DNA from 4 places in the Nonomuraea sp. NPDC059007 genome. Region 3 is predicted to be linked to each of the others. Evidence: riboswitches for the same ligand, from Rfam matches in the RefSeq annotation. Region 3 holds a riboswitch; each other region holds the start of a gene.
What was found. A riboswitch is a leader RNA that binds a small molecule or an ion and turns the genes downstream of it on or off. The one in region 3 is predicted to bind cobalamin.
Positions count from the first base shown of each region.

Region 1: it holds a riboswitch for cobalamin, as region 3 does, so the genes downstream of both, metE (5-methyltetrahydropteroyltriglutamate--homocysteine S-methyltransferase) here and ACFWY5_RS49580 (ABC transporter substrate-binding protein) in region 3, are expected to answer to the same signal.
Region 2: it holds a riboswitch for cobalamin, as region 3 does, so the genes downstream of both, ACFWY5_RS33645 (CbtB-domain containing protein) here and ACFWY5_RS49580 (ABC transporter substrate-binding protein) in region 3, are expected to answer to the same signal.
Region 4: it holds a riboswitch for cobalamin, as region 3 does, so the genes downstream of both, ACFWY5_RS18460 (ribonucleoside-diphosphate reductase subunit alpha) here and ACFWY5_RS49580 (ABC transporter substrate-binding protein) in region 3, are expected to answer to the same signal.

Region 1 covers NZ_JBHYJD010000020.1:183,265-186,462, reverse strand. The annotation lists gene metE (5-methyltetrahydropteroyltriglutamate--homocysteine S-methyltransferase) at 1-1,255, opposite strand, end outside; cobalamin riboswitch at 1,401-1,574, opposite strand; cobalamin riboswitch at 1,640-1,812, shown strand; partial or broken gene ACFWY5_RS30770 (CoA-acylating methylmalonate-semialdehyde dehydrogenase) at 1,955-3,198, shown strand, end outside.
Region 2 covers NZ_JBHYJD010000024.1:75,808-79,005, reverse strand. The annotation lists gene ACFWY5_RS33665 (hypothetical protein) at 1-603, opposite strand, end outside; gene ACFWY5_RS33660 (YbaB/EbfC family nucleoid-associated protein) at 600-899, opposite strand; gene ACFWY5_RS33655 (sigma factor) at 988-1,305, shown strand; gene ACFWY5_RS33650 (hypothetical protein) at 1,254-1,526, shown strand; cobalamin riboswitch at 1,538-1,675, shown strand; gene ACFWY5_RS33645 (CbtB-domain containing protein) at 1,732-1,893, shown strand; gene ACFWY5_RS33640 (CbtA family protein) at 1,906-2,655, shown strand; gene ACFWY5_RS33635 (histidine phosphatase family protein) at 2,694-3,198, shown strand, end outside.
Region 3 covers NZ_JBHYJD010000057.1:8,118-11,315, forward strand. The annotation lists gene ACFWY5_RS49575 (FecCD family ABC transporter permease) at 1-872, opposite strand, end outside; gene ACFWY5_RS49580 (ABC transporter substrate-binding protein) at 869-1,879, opposite strand; cobalamin riboswitch at 1,919-2,041, opposite strand; gene ACFWY5_RS49585 (PepSY domain-containing protein) at 2,168-2,779, shown strand; gene ACFWY5_RS49590 (fumarate reductase/succinate dehydrogenase flavoprotein subunit) at 2,814-3,198, opposite strand, start outside.
Region 4 covers NZ_JBHYJD010000010.1:54,513-57,710, forward strand. The annotation lists gene ACFWY5_RS18460 (ribonucleoside-diphosphate reductase subunit alpha) at 1-1,491, opposite strand, end outside; cobalamin riboswitch at 1,604-1,805, opposite strand; gene ACFWY5_RS18465 (Bug family tripartite tricarboxylate transporter substrate binding protein) at 1,830-2,756, opposite strand; gene ACFWY5_RS18470 (ArsR/SmtB family transcription factor) at 2,842-3,198, opposite strand, start outside.

The DNA.
Region 1 (3,198 bases), on a different contig from region 3:
GGCTGATGCGACGGCTGTCAGCGGCGGTGACGGCCGTCGTGCGCGCGCGGACCGCCGGGTTGTGGGTCAGCGGCGACTCGGCGCGGGCGCGCAGCGCGGCCTGGTTGGCGTCCACCTGCTCGGCGATGAGGTGGGTGCCCCTGCTGATGCCGCGGGTGAGCGTGACGGTCTCGGCGACCTTCTGGCGGGCGAACGCGAGCCAGCCGGCCACCTCGGGATGGAGGTCGGTCTCCAGCGCGGTGTCGTAGGGGACGTGCAGCAGGGAGCAGGAGGCGGCCACGTCCACCCGCTCGGCCAGTCCGAGCAGGGTGGCGAGCGTGGCCAGCGACCTCTCCAGCTCGTTGATCCAGATGTTGCGCCCGTCCACGACCCCGGCCACCAGCCGCTTGCCGGGCAGCCCGCCGGCCGCGGCCAGGTCGTCGAGGTTGGCGGCGGCCGAGCCGGTGAAGTCGAGTCCGAGGCCCTCGACGGGGGCGGCGGCCAGCACGGGCAGGGCGGCGCCGAGCCGGTCGAAGTAGCTGGTCACCAGGATTCTGGGCCGCCGGGTCAGCCCGCCGAGGTGGGCGTAGGCGGCGGCGACGGCGTCGAGCACCTCCTGCGGCCGGTCCTGGACCAGGGCGGGCTCGTCGAACTGCACCCAATCGGCGCCCGCTGACTGCAGCGACGCGAGGATCTCGGCGTAGACGGGCAGCAGCCGTTCCAGCAGCGACAGCGGTTCGAAGCCGGGCTCGACGCCGGGGGCGGGCTTGGACAACAGCAGGTAGGTGACGGGGCCGACCACGACCGGGCGCGGGTTGTGGCCCTGCAACAGGGCCTCGGTCAGCTCGGCGGCCTGCTTGCCGGGGTTGGCGGTGAAGACGGTGTCAGGGCCGAGCTCGGGGACCAGGTAGTGGTAGTTGGTGTCGAACCACTTGGTCATCTCCAGCGGCGCCACGTCCTGGGTGCCGCGGGCCATGGCGAAGTAGCCGGCCAGCGGGTCGGCCTCCACGGCCGCCCGGTGCCGCTCGGGGATCGCGCCGACCATGACGGTGGTGTCCAGCACGTGGTCGTACAGCGAGAAGTCGCCGGAGGGGACTTCGCCGAGGCCGGCGTCGGTGAGCTCGCGCCAGGCGGCGCGGCGCAGGCCGGCGGCGGCGGCTTCCAGCTCGGCGGCGGTGATCCGGCCCGCCCAGTAGCCTTCGACGGCCTTCTTCAGTTCGCGGCCGGGTCCCTGGCGGGGGTAGCCGTACACGGTGGCGAGCGAACGCTCGGTCACGGAACTCTCCTTCGCGAGTCACGGGGACATCCCCGGCGTTCGAGCGAAGGCACGGCCCAGGCGCGGGCACACTTCTGGCCCGCGTGGTCGCCCAGCCCTCCCTCGAGGCCGTCCGATGCACCGCGCGCGGGGTGCGCGCGGGCAGTGGCAGGTCTTCGGACTCGCGGGCGCGTCGCACATGCCTACTGGCCGTCGCTTCCCCGGCCCCGGGGGCCGAGTGCTGGTGACGGCGGTCGTTCCCACTCACCGCTGCGGGGCAGTCCCGGATTCGCACCGGGTTCCCTCTTACGACGCCTCGCCTGGCTGACGGGGCGAACCAACTGCGACCCCCACCCTAAGCCAAGGGAAGCCGGCACTGGACTTACTAGGACGTCCAACTATATTTTCAACAGGAACGCTCGCGGTGCAGGGAAGCTGGTGTGAATCCAGCACGGTCCCGCCACTGTGACCGGGGATGTGCGTCATCGCTCGACAGTGCCACTGGCGAAAGCCGGGAAGGCCGGATGACGTGCGCTGATCCGGGAGTCAGGATACCGGCCGCGAGTTCTGGCATGTGTTGTCCACGAGGATGGAGCGAACACGCATGGCACCGGAACGCGCCCGCGGCCCAGGTGATCCGATGGCGACGGCGGTCACTCACCTCTGACCTGCCCTCCTTTGCATGCCCATCCTCGGGTCCACCTGGCGAAAGCAGGCTCCATGATCCGTGAACTGTCCCATTTCATCGGCGGCAAGCACGTCCCCGGCATCTCGGGCACCTTCGGCGACGTCCACGACCCGAACACCGGAACCGTCCAGGCCAGAGTCCCGCTGGCCACTCCGGACGAGACCAGGGCGGCCATCTCCGACGCCGCCGAAGCCCAGGCGGCCTGGGCGGAGTGGAATCCGCAGCGCCGCGCCCGCGTGCTGCTGAGGTTCCTGCACCTGGTCGAGGCCGAACGCGACACCCTGGCCCGGCTGCTGTCATCCGAACACGGCAAGACCGTCGCCGACGCCGACGGCGACATCCAGCGCGGCCTGGAGGTGGTCGAGTTCGCCGCGGGCGTCCCCCACCTGCTCAAGGGCGAGTTCACCGACAACGCGGGCAGCGGGATCGACGTCTACTCCATGCGCCGGCCGCTGGGGGTGGTCGCGGGGATCACGCCGTTCAACTTCCCCGCCATGATCCCGCTGTGGCAACTGGCCCCCGCCGTCGCCTGCGGCAACGCCTTCGTGCTCAAGCCCTCGAGCGTGACCCATCAGTTCCGGTACGGCTGGCCGAACTGCTCACCGAAGCCGGCCTCCCACCCGGTGTACTGAACGTGATCCACGGCGCCAAGGACGCCGTCGACACCCTGCTGACCGACGACAGGGTGAGCGCGGTCGCCTTCGTCGGCTCCACCCGGGTCGCCGAGCACGTCTACACGACCGCCACCGCGCACGGCAAGCGCGCCCAGTGCTTCGGCGGCGCCAAGAACCACCTGATCGTCATGCCCGACGCCGACCTGGACCAGGCCGCGGACGCGCTGATCGGCGCCGGCTACGGCTCGGCGGGCGAACGCTGCATGGCCATCTCGGTGGCCGTCCCCGTGGGACAGGCGACCGCGGACGCGCTGCGGGAACGGCTGGTGGCCAGGATCGGCGAGCTGCGCCTGGGCCGCAGCGACGACCCCGGCGCCGACTTCGGCCCGCTGGTCGGCTCCGACGCCCTGCGGCGCGTCCGCGACTACGTGGAGATCGGCGTGAGCGAGGGCGCCGAGCTCGTGGTCGACGGCCGGGACGCCGACGTGCCGGAGCCGGGCGGCTTCTTCATCGGCCCGTCCCTGTTCGACCACGTGCGGCCCGACATGCGGATCTACCGCGAGGAGATCTTCGGGCCCGTGCTGTCCATCGTGCGCGCCGGCGACTACGAGCACGCGCTGCGGCTGCCGAGCGAGCACGAGTACGGCAACGGCGTCGCCATC
Region 2 (3,198 bases), on a different contig from region 3:
GACCCCGGCGACCACGCCCACGTCGCCGATGGCGAAGAAGGCGCTGCCGATCGAGTACTCGGTCAGCTTGGCCAGCACGACCCGCGCGACCGCGTGCTCCAGGAGCTTCGACAGCAGTTTCGCCTGCGCCCTGCGCATGAGGAACTGCGTGATCTGGTACGCCGCCCCCGCCTGCCACGGGAACGTGGTGATGAAGATGAAGCTGGCGAGGTTGGCCAGTGCCATGGTCCAGTAGGCGTGCCGTACGGTCTCGACGATCTCCGCGAAGTCGTCGCAGGCCTCGGCGTTCGCGCGGCAGGCGGCGGCCAGCTTGCCGGGGTAGCCGAGGGCCGGCGGCATCGGGTACAGGCCCTCGGTGACGGTCCGCTTGAACGCGTCCACCCCTTCGCCGCTGTTGCGCCGCCAGACCGACTCGGCGGCGGGGTAGGTGTTGCCCGAGCTCTTCTCCACGCGTTCGGCCAGCCGTAGCCAGGTGTCGCGGGCCTGGCGGGCGCGGTCGGGGTCGCCTTCCGGGTAGTCGACCGCGAGCATCTGGAAGACGAAGGCGGTGATGCCGAGGGCACCGAAGCCGTAGATGGAGGCGCGGGTGGGGTTGATCTTCATCGCAGCACGTCGGGGGTGAACGGCTCGGCCAGCGCCCTGGCCTGGTCACCGGCATCGCGGGCGGCAGCGGCGGCGGCCTGGAGGACGGCGGCGGCCAGCTCGTCGGAGCCGAGCCGCATGGCGCGGGGGTCGATGGTGAGCCCGGCCAGGGCGCCGGTCATGGTGGCCTCGGCGACGACCCGGCCCTCGGCGGCCTCACCGCGGCCGCGTACCCGCTCGATCTCTTGCTGGAGTCCCTGGAGTCGGGCGATCTCCCCGTGGAACTCGGCGAACATCCGGTCCAGCTCGTCTGTCATTCGGCCCAACGTAGATCGTGACACCGGCAATGGCAACTGAACTAGTAGGTAAAGCGCTTCACCTCACATTCAACAGAATCCGGCCTCCGTGCGTCTGGGATGTGATGGACCGAGGAAGGGTGAGGCCAGGGTGGACGACTTCGCGGCGTTCGTCGCCGAGCGCGCCGACGCGCTCCTGCGCTATGGATACGTGCTCAGCGGCAACCCGCACGACGCGGCCGACCTGACCCAGGAGGCGCTGATCAGGTTGCATCGGGCCTGGTCGCGGGTGCGCGGCAAACGCGCGCGGGCGAGATCTGGGTGCGGTGCGGCGTACTCACCTGCGTCGGCCACAGGCCGGACCGGACCGTTTTCATGCGCCTGCGCGACGGCACACAGGAGCGGGACCTGCCCGAGGCCCCTGTGATCGGACTCGCCGCGGACCGGTTCATGACGGTGCGGCTCGACTCGGCCGGCGGCGGTCAGGCGCTGCTCGACCTGGCCACGGGCCGCTCCGGAGACCTCGGCACCCGGCCCGGTGACGATGGCGGGATGCAGATCGTTCAACCGGGCGTCGGCGACGGCCGGCTCGTTCACTATCCGCTCGGGGGCAAAACCGTGATCATCGACCTTTCGAAGATCACGTGACTGTTGACGAGAACCGGAGGAAAGGATACGTTCCGGTAGATTTCACGGCTGTCAGGGGAAATCCGGTGAGATGCCGGTGCGGACGCGCCACTGTATCCGGGACGTAGATCCCGGGAGCCAGGTCACCTAACGGCCGTGACCTCACCTGTTGGGACGCGTCATCCCTGAGGAGGCCTTGATGAGTGGTGGGACCACTTCGACGTCCGTGCCCTTTCCCCGTTTGCGGCCCTGGTTGCTGAGCGTGCCGTTGTTCCTGTTGATCGCGTACCTGGTTCTGATGGACAACGGCGCGGTCTCGCAGACCGGTACCTTCCTGCACGAGCTGATGCACGACGGGCGTCACCTGCTCGGCGTGCCCTGCCACTAGGGGCCGGGCACGATGGTGCGCACCCTTGTGGTCAGAGGTCTGCTCCTGGGCCTGCTGGCCGGACTGTTCGCGGGCGCCTTCGCCTTCCTGGCGGGGGAGCCCCACGTGGACAGCGCGATCGCCTTGGAAGAAGCCGCGGCGGCGGCCGCGCCGGCCGCGCCGGCCGACGATCATCATGGTGAGGAGGCCGAGGTCAGCCGGCCGGTGCAGAAGGCCGGGCTGTTCCTCGCGACGGGCCTTTACGGCCTCGCCGTCGGCGGCATCTTCGGCCTGGTCGTGGCCGGGCTGCGCGGCCGGGTCGGCCCCAGGTCGGACCCCGCGCTCGCGTTCGCCGCGGCGGGCACGGCCTTTCTGGCGATCGTCCTGCTGCCGTTCCTGAAATATCCCGCCAATCCGCCCGCCGTCGGCGACCCCCACACGATCGGCAGCCGGACCCTGCTCTACGTGGTCATGGTGCTGGTGGGCCTGGCCGCCGTCGCCATCGCGGTCGCGAGCGGGCGCCGGGTCACCGGCGGTCCGTGGGCGCGCTGGAGCGTCACCGTGGTGACCTTCCTCGTGCCGGTGGTCGCCGCGCTGGCGCTGCTGCCGCGGGTCGACGAGGTGCCCGCGGGCTTTCCCGCCACGTTGCTGTGGGAGTTCCGGCTCGCGTCGCTGGGGACGCAGCTGGTGTTCTGGGCGGCGTTCGGGGCGCTGTTCGCCTGGGCGGGCGAGCGCGCCGCCCGCCGGACCACCGCCGCCGTCCCGGCCGCCGCACCGAGCTGAGCGGAGTGCTTTTCGTACGGCATGCCAGCACACCAGGCATGCGCACAGCCTGCTTCCCCGCACCGGAGCAGGCCGATCGCGCCAGCCTGGCGAAGGCCGCCCTTCTGGCCGGGACCGCCGACCTGGCCAGGACGGCGTCATACGCGGGACCCGGCACCCGGCCCGACCGGGACGAGCCCCGTGAAGCGGAGCTTGGGGAGATGCTGACGGCCGGGCAGGCGGGGGCGGCGTTCGTCGCGCCGTCGGTGGCCGCGTTGCAGACCGCCTCGGCCATGGGGCTCGCGCCCATCGTGGTCGACGCCCTGGCCGAGGCCGATCACGGCCGGTGGGGCGGCCTGCCGTACACGAGGGTCGCCCAGGACGAGCCGGACGCGCTCGCGAGCTGGCTCGCCGACCCCGGCGCGGCGCCCCACGGCGGCGAGAGCCTCGACCAGATGACGGCGCGCGTCACGGGGTGGCTCGACGAGACGCGGGCCAGGTTCGACGGCCGGCGCGGGCGGCCGTTCCTGGTCATCTGCGACTCGGGAGCCATCCGCGCCGCGC
Region 3 (3,198 bases):
CGGTGGTCGGCGCCGACCAGCAGCCTCACCACGTGCGGCATCATCAGCCCGACGAACCCGATCGCCCCGCTGACCGCGACGATCGCGCCGATCATCAGCGCCACGAGCACGAACATCGCGCCGCGGAAGCGGTGCACGTCCAGCCCGAGCGCGGCGGCGGCCTCCTCCCCCGCCAGCAGCAGGTTGAGCGGACGGCTGACGCCCAGCAGCACGGCGGTGCCGAGCAGCACCGCGGCCGCCGGGACCCAGAGCAGGTCCCAGGTGGTGCCGGCCAGGCCGCCCAGCATCCAGCGCAGCGCCGAGTCGGCCTTGTGCGGGTCGTTGGAGGTGACGATGAGGAAGCTGGCCACGGCCGACAGCACCTCGGCCGTGGCGACTCCGGCCAGCACCAGCCGGATCGTGGTCATCCGGCCGCCCGCCCTGGCCAGGCCGTACACGAGGAAGAGCGCGAGGAGGGCGCCGGCGAAGGCGGCCAGGGGCAGTGTCAGCGCGCCGAACACCGACAGGTTGAGCACCATCACGGAGACCGCGCCGACGGTGCCGCCGGAGGAGACGCCGAGCAGCATCGGGTCGGCCAGCGGGTTGCGCACCAGCGCCTGCAGGGCCATGCCGCAGACCGACAGCCCGGCGCCGACGACCGCGCAGAGCAGCACGCGCGGCAGCCGTACGTTCATGACGATCGTCTCGCGCACGGCCGGCCAGGTGGGCTCGCCCAGCGGCAGCCGGAGCCGGTGCAGCAGGATCGACCAGACCTCCCCGAACGGCAGCCCGACCGACCCGGCCGCGACGCCCGCCGTCGCGGCCAGCAGCAGTAGCGCGGCGAGCACCGCGAGGATCAGCGGGTACGGCGCACGCCGTACCGCCTGCGTCACTTGAACCGGTCCGGATGGATCTGCCGGGCGAGCGCCTCCACCCCGGCCGGCACCCGCACCCCGAGGACCGCCGACGACAGGGGCAGCACGGCGAATCGTTGCTTCTTGATCGCGGGCACGTCCTTGAGCGCCGGGCTGGCCAGCAGGAACTTCTTCTTGGCCTCGACCGTGGTCTGGCCGTAGTCGTAGATGACGATGATCTCGGGCGCGCGTTCGGCGACCTGCTCGAAGGAGACGTTTCCCCAGGCCTTGGGCAGGTCGGCGAAGAGGTTGGCGCCGCCGGCCAGCTTGATCATCTCGTTGCCGATCCCGGCGCCGCCCGCGGTGAAGGCGGTCTTGTCGCCGGAGTCGTAGACGAACACCTTGGCCGGCTCGACGTCGCCGAGCTTCTTCTTGACGCCGTCCAGGACGGTGCGCATGGCGGTGACCTGCCGCTCCGCGCGCTCGCCGACGCCGAAGACGCGGCCGATGGTACGGATCTCCTCCTCGGCCTGGGCCGCGGTGACCGGGCCGTTCGGGCACTCCTCGGAGTTGACGTGGGTGTCGATGCCGGACTTGGCCAGCACGTCCCGGCCGCGGCCCTCCTTGGCGTCGAAGGCGCTCTCGAAACCGCCGTAGACGAAGTCCGGCTCGGCCGAGAGCAGCGCCTCGAAGGAGGGGTACTCCTTGGCCAGTACCTTGATCCGGTCATATGCGGCCTTGTACTCGGGCAAGATCGCGTCATCGAGGTAAGCGGTGCCCGCCATCGACTTCTCCAGCCCGAGCGCGAGCATGATCTCGGTGGCGTGCTGGTTGAGCGCGACGGCCCGGCGGGGCGGCCGTTCGTAGGTGGTGCTGACGCCGCAGCTCACGACGGTGACGGGGAATCCGGCGGGGGCTCCGGCCGCCTGCTCGGCGGCGGGTGCGGGGGTGCTCGCACAGCCGGCCAGCAGGGCCGAGGCGACGAGCAGGGGTACGAGCGCGCGCGGGCTCGCGGGGAAGGACATGCCGTCCACCGTTCCTCTCATGGGGAGATCCGCCCCAAGGTCGTGAGGTGGCGACCGCGTGAGTCTCCTGGCTCTCGGGTCAACGCTCACCCCGGCCTTCCCGCCCGCGGGGGCAGTGGCTTCGTCGGGGCTCGCTCGCCGATCACAGTGGCGGGACCGCGCCGGGTTCACACCGGCTTCCTCGATCCGCCGTCGCCTATTTCGGGATCTATCGTGGCATATCCGGAGCGCTGCCCGCCCGGCCGTACGTCTTCATGATCTACTGACCTGCGGGAATGCCTAGGAGATATTCGGGGCAGCGTGCACGTCATGGGGGAAAATTCTAAGAAGTACGCTATTCGCGCGGCCGCGGCCGCCGCCGCGCTGTTCACGATCGCGGCCTGCGGTTCCGGGGGCGCCCAGAACACCGCCGGCCTCGCCGTCCAGAGTCCTGCCACACCGCCGGCCGATCCCAGCGACATGGGCTCGCCGGGCGCCGGTACCGGTGCCGACGACATCAAGAAGGCGGGCGAGGCCGCGCTGGCCTCCGTCGAAGGTACGGTCACCGGCCTGGACTCCGACAACGGCGTGTGGAAGGTCACCGTCATCGGCGCGGACGGCGCCGAGAGCAAGGTCCGGGTCGACGCGATGACCTGGAAGGTCGTCGGCACGCCGTCCGCGGAGGCCGACGACGACGCGGAGAAGGCCAAGCACAAGGCGCGTGCCGAGGCGGCCAAGACCAGCTACTCCGACGCCGCGGAGAAGGTCGCCGGCGAGTACCCGGACGGCAAGATCACCGAGCTGTCCCTGGACAGGGACAACGGCACGGTGGTCTGGGAGGCCGACGTGACCGCCGCCGACGGCACCAAGGCGAAGGTCAAGGTCAACGCGGACGACGGCAGCGTGGTCTCGCCGTCGGCCGAGCCGGAATCGACCGGCTGACCGGCCTGAGGGATGGAGAGGCGGCGTGGCGGCGCTACCCGGCCAGCGCCCGTCGCGCGTAAGCGCGCACGTCGGCGTCCGGATCGCCCAGCGCCGCCTCCAGCGCCGCGCCCGCTGCCGCCGTGCCGGCCCAGCGGGTCAGCGCCAGCACGGCCGCCTTGCGCACGTCGAGGTTCTCGTCCGACAGCGCCGCCACGAGCGGCGGCAGCGCGCTGGCGCGGTCGGCGGCGGCGAGCGCGCGGGCCGCGCCCACCCGCACCTGCCACCGCGGGTCGTCCATCGCCTGTACGGCCGCCGCCACCAGCGGCCCGCCCGCACCGGCCGACGACTCCAGGGCGGCGGCCCTGACCAGCGGGTCGGCGTCGGCGGCCAGCGTCTCCAGCACGGGCGCGGGCTTGCCGATGATGCCGAGCCCCTTG
Region 4 (3,198 bases), on a different contig from region 3:
CTCGACGGCCAGGTCGGAGGAGGTGGCGTAGGCGGCGAGGGCGATCTCCTCGGCGATCCTGGTGGACAGCGCCAGCGCCTCGGGCGAGTCGAACGGCAGCCGCAGCGCGAAGAACACGTCGGCCAGGCCCATGACGCCGAGCCCGATCGGCCGCCACCGCTTGTTCGCCTTCTCGGCCTCGGGCGTCGGGTAGAAGCCCAGGTCGATGGTGCGGTCGAGGAAGCGCACCGCGGTGCGGACGGTGCCGGCCAGCCGTTCCCAGTCCAGGCCGGTGCCGGTGACGTGGGCGGCCAGGTTGACCGAGCCGAGGTTGCAGACCGCGGTCTCGCCGTCGCTGGTCACCTCCAGGATCTCGGTGCACAGGTTGGACAGGTGGATGACGTTCTCCGGCCTGGCCGTCTGGTTGGAGACGCGGTTGGCGGCGTCCTTGAAGGTCATCCAGCCGTTGCCGGTCTGGGCGAGCGTGCGCATCATCCGGCCGTACAGGGTGCGGGCCGGCATCTGCCGCGTGTACAGGCCCTGCTCCTCGGCGGCGCGGTAGGCGGTGTCGAAGGCGTCGCCGTACAGGTCGGTGAGGTGCGGGACCGTCTTGGGGTCGAACAGCGACCACATGCCGTCGGACTCCACGCGGCGCATGAACTCGTCCGGCACCCAGTTGGCGAGGTTCAGGTTGTGGGTACGGCGGGCGTCCTCACCGGTGTTCTCCCGCAGCTCCAGGAACTCCTCGATGTCGGCGTGCCAGGTCTCCAGGTAGACGCAGGCCGCGCCCTTGCGCCGGCCGCCCTGGTTGACGGCGGCGACGGAGGAGTCCAGCGTGCGCAGCCACGGCACGATGCCGTTGGAGTGCCCGTTCGTGCCCTTGATGAGCGATCCGCGCGAGCGGACCCGGGTCCAGGAGATGCCGATGCCACCGGCGTACTTGGACAGGCGGGCGACCTGCCCGTACCGGTCGTAGATGGACTCCAGCTCGTCCCGGGGCGAGTCCAGCAGGAAGCACGACGACAGCTGCGGCCGGCGGGCGCCGGAGTTGAACAACGTGGGAGAAGAGGGCAGATAGGACAACGTGGACATCAACGCGTACAGCTCGGCGGCCTCGCCGACCGTCTGGGACAGGCCGCAGGCGACGCGGAGCATGAAGTGCTGCGGGCGCTCCAGCACCTTGCGGCTCTCGGGGTGGCGCAGCAGGTAGCGGTCGTAGACCGTGCGCAGGCCGAAGTACTCGAACCGCTCGTCGGCGTCGGCGTCGATGAGCGCGTCCAGCTGTTCACGATTTCGCCGGACGAAGTCGGCGAGCGCGTCCTGGATCAGCCCGGCCGCGTGCGTGGCGGCGATGGAGTCCGAGAACGAGCGGACACCGTGGCCGGCCGCCTCGTCGGCGATCTCTTCGGCCAGCAGCCGCGCGGCGACCCGGGAGTTGGCCGGGTCGGCGATCACGCGCGCCGCCGCCTCCTCGATGGCCAGCCGCCGATCCATCTCAACGATCTGCGTCACGTGCAACACTCCTCGCGAGCGAGCTTTCCCCCTGCGAAGGCACGCGAGAGCGCACGCGGCAAGCACGGAGATCCCCCGGCCGCGCAGCCCCCGGGCCCTCCCTCGAGGCCCAATGGACAAGACAACCGCTGGCAGGTCTTCGGGCTCGCGGGCGTCTCAACGCGTGAGTCCTACTGGCCGTCGCTTCCCGGACCTGGGTCCAGTGCTCATGACGGCGGTCGTTCCCGCTTACCGCTGCGGGGCAGCCCTGGAATCGCACCAGGTTCCCTTTTGCTCCGCCTCCGGGGAGGCGAACCAGCGACAGTGCAGGATCCTACATCTAGTGGCCGATCCCGCAACTATCCCCGGTATGTTGTGCTCGGCGTGTCGAGCATGCCGAGTTCACGGAGTACTCTGCGGGTACGGGCGGACTCGGTGGCCAGCCACGTGGCGAAGTCGTCGCCGCTGAGCGGGATGGCCTCCCAGCCCCCGTTACGGCAGGCCTCGTGCCACGGCGCCGACCGGGTCGCGTCCTCCATCATGCGCACCGCGGCGCCCCGCCGTTCGCCGTCCATCGCGGCGGGCCCGACCACCGCGCACCAGTCGGCGAAGTCGACCCGCACCCCGCACTCCAGGAGCGTCGGGGCATCGACGCCGGGGACCCGGGCGGCCGAGGAGACGGCCAGCGGCCTGATCCGGCCGGAGTCGAGCCGGGCCCGCCAGTCGCGCAGCCGCCCGGTGGCCGCCGCGACCTTGCCGCCCTGCATGGCCGCCGCCACCTCCTGGGCGCCCGGGTAGCCGGTGTAGTCGATCTTCCTGACGTCCACGCCGAGCCCCTGCGCGACCAGGCCGAACAGCAGGTGATCGGGCTCGCCCAGGGGCCCGCCGGCCAGGTAGGTGCGCTCCGGCTGGGCCAGCAGGTGGGCGGCGAAGGCGTCGAAGTCCTTGAGCCGCGAGTTGGCCGGCACCACCAGCACCTCGACGTTGCCGGTGAGCCTGGCCAGCGGCGTGGTGGTGACGTGCATGGGGCGCTGGTCGTTCAGCTCGGCGGCGGCCAGCGCGGGCAGGCCGGTGACGGTGACCGTGGTCGTGCCGCCCGTGCCGGTGGCGGGGTAGCCGGTCCTGCGCAGGGTGCGGTAGAGAGCCTGCGCGACCGGGGCCCATCGCTCACCGCCGGGGACGACGCCGACGGGGCCGAGGCCGTGCGCGCCGCCACCCGCGGTGGCGCATCCGGAGGCACAGGCGGCCAGGCCGAGCCCGAGTGCGAAGAACTGCCGACGCCGCATGATGCCCCTCCCCGAACCCCGCGAGACCTCCCATTACATGAGGTTATTGGCAGATCACACGGTGTTACACATCGGGGGGCACTCTTCACGTATCATCGGCCGGCAGCGCGAACATCCTGATGTAGAGCGGGCGGGCGTCCGGGGGCGCGTCGTCGGCCCGGTGGCCGTACTTGGCCAGCAGCGCGATGTACTCCTCGAAGAAGGCGTCGAGATCCTGCTTGGTCATCCGGCCGAACCCCCGCGAGGCCTTGGCCCAGTCGGGGTCGCGCCGGTAGGCGGCCCCGAAGCGGTCCAGCAGCGCACGGTCCTCGGCCATGCCGATGCGGTAGAACTCCTCCAGCACCGCGCGGCTCTCCGGCGCCACGTCGCGGAAGTTCGGCGTGCGGATGTCGCGTGGCATGTCGGCCTTGCGCCACCAGCGCTCGCGGCCGGCCGAGCGCTC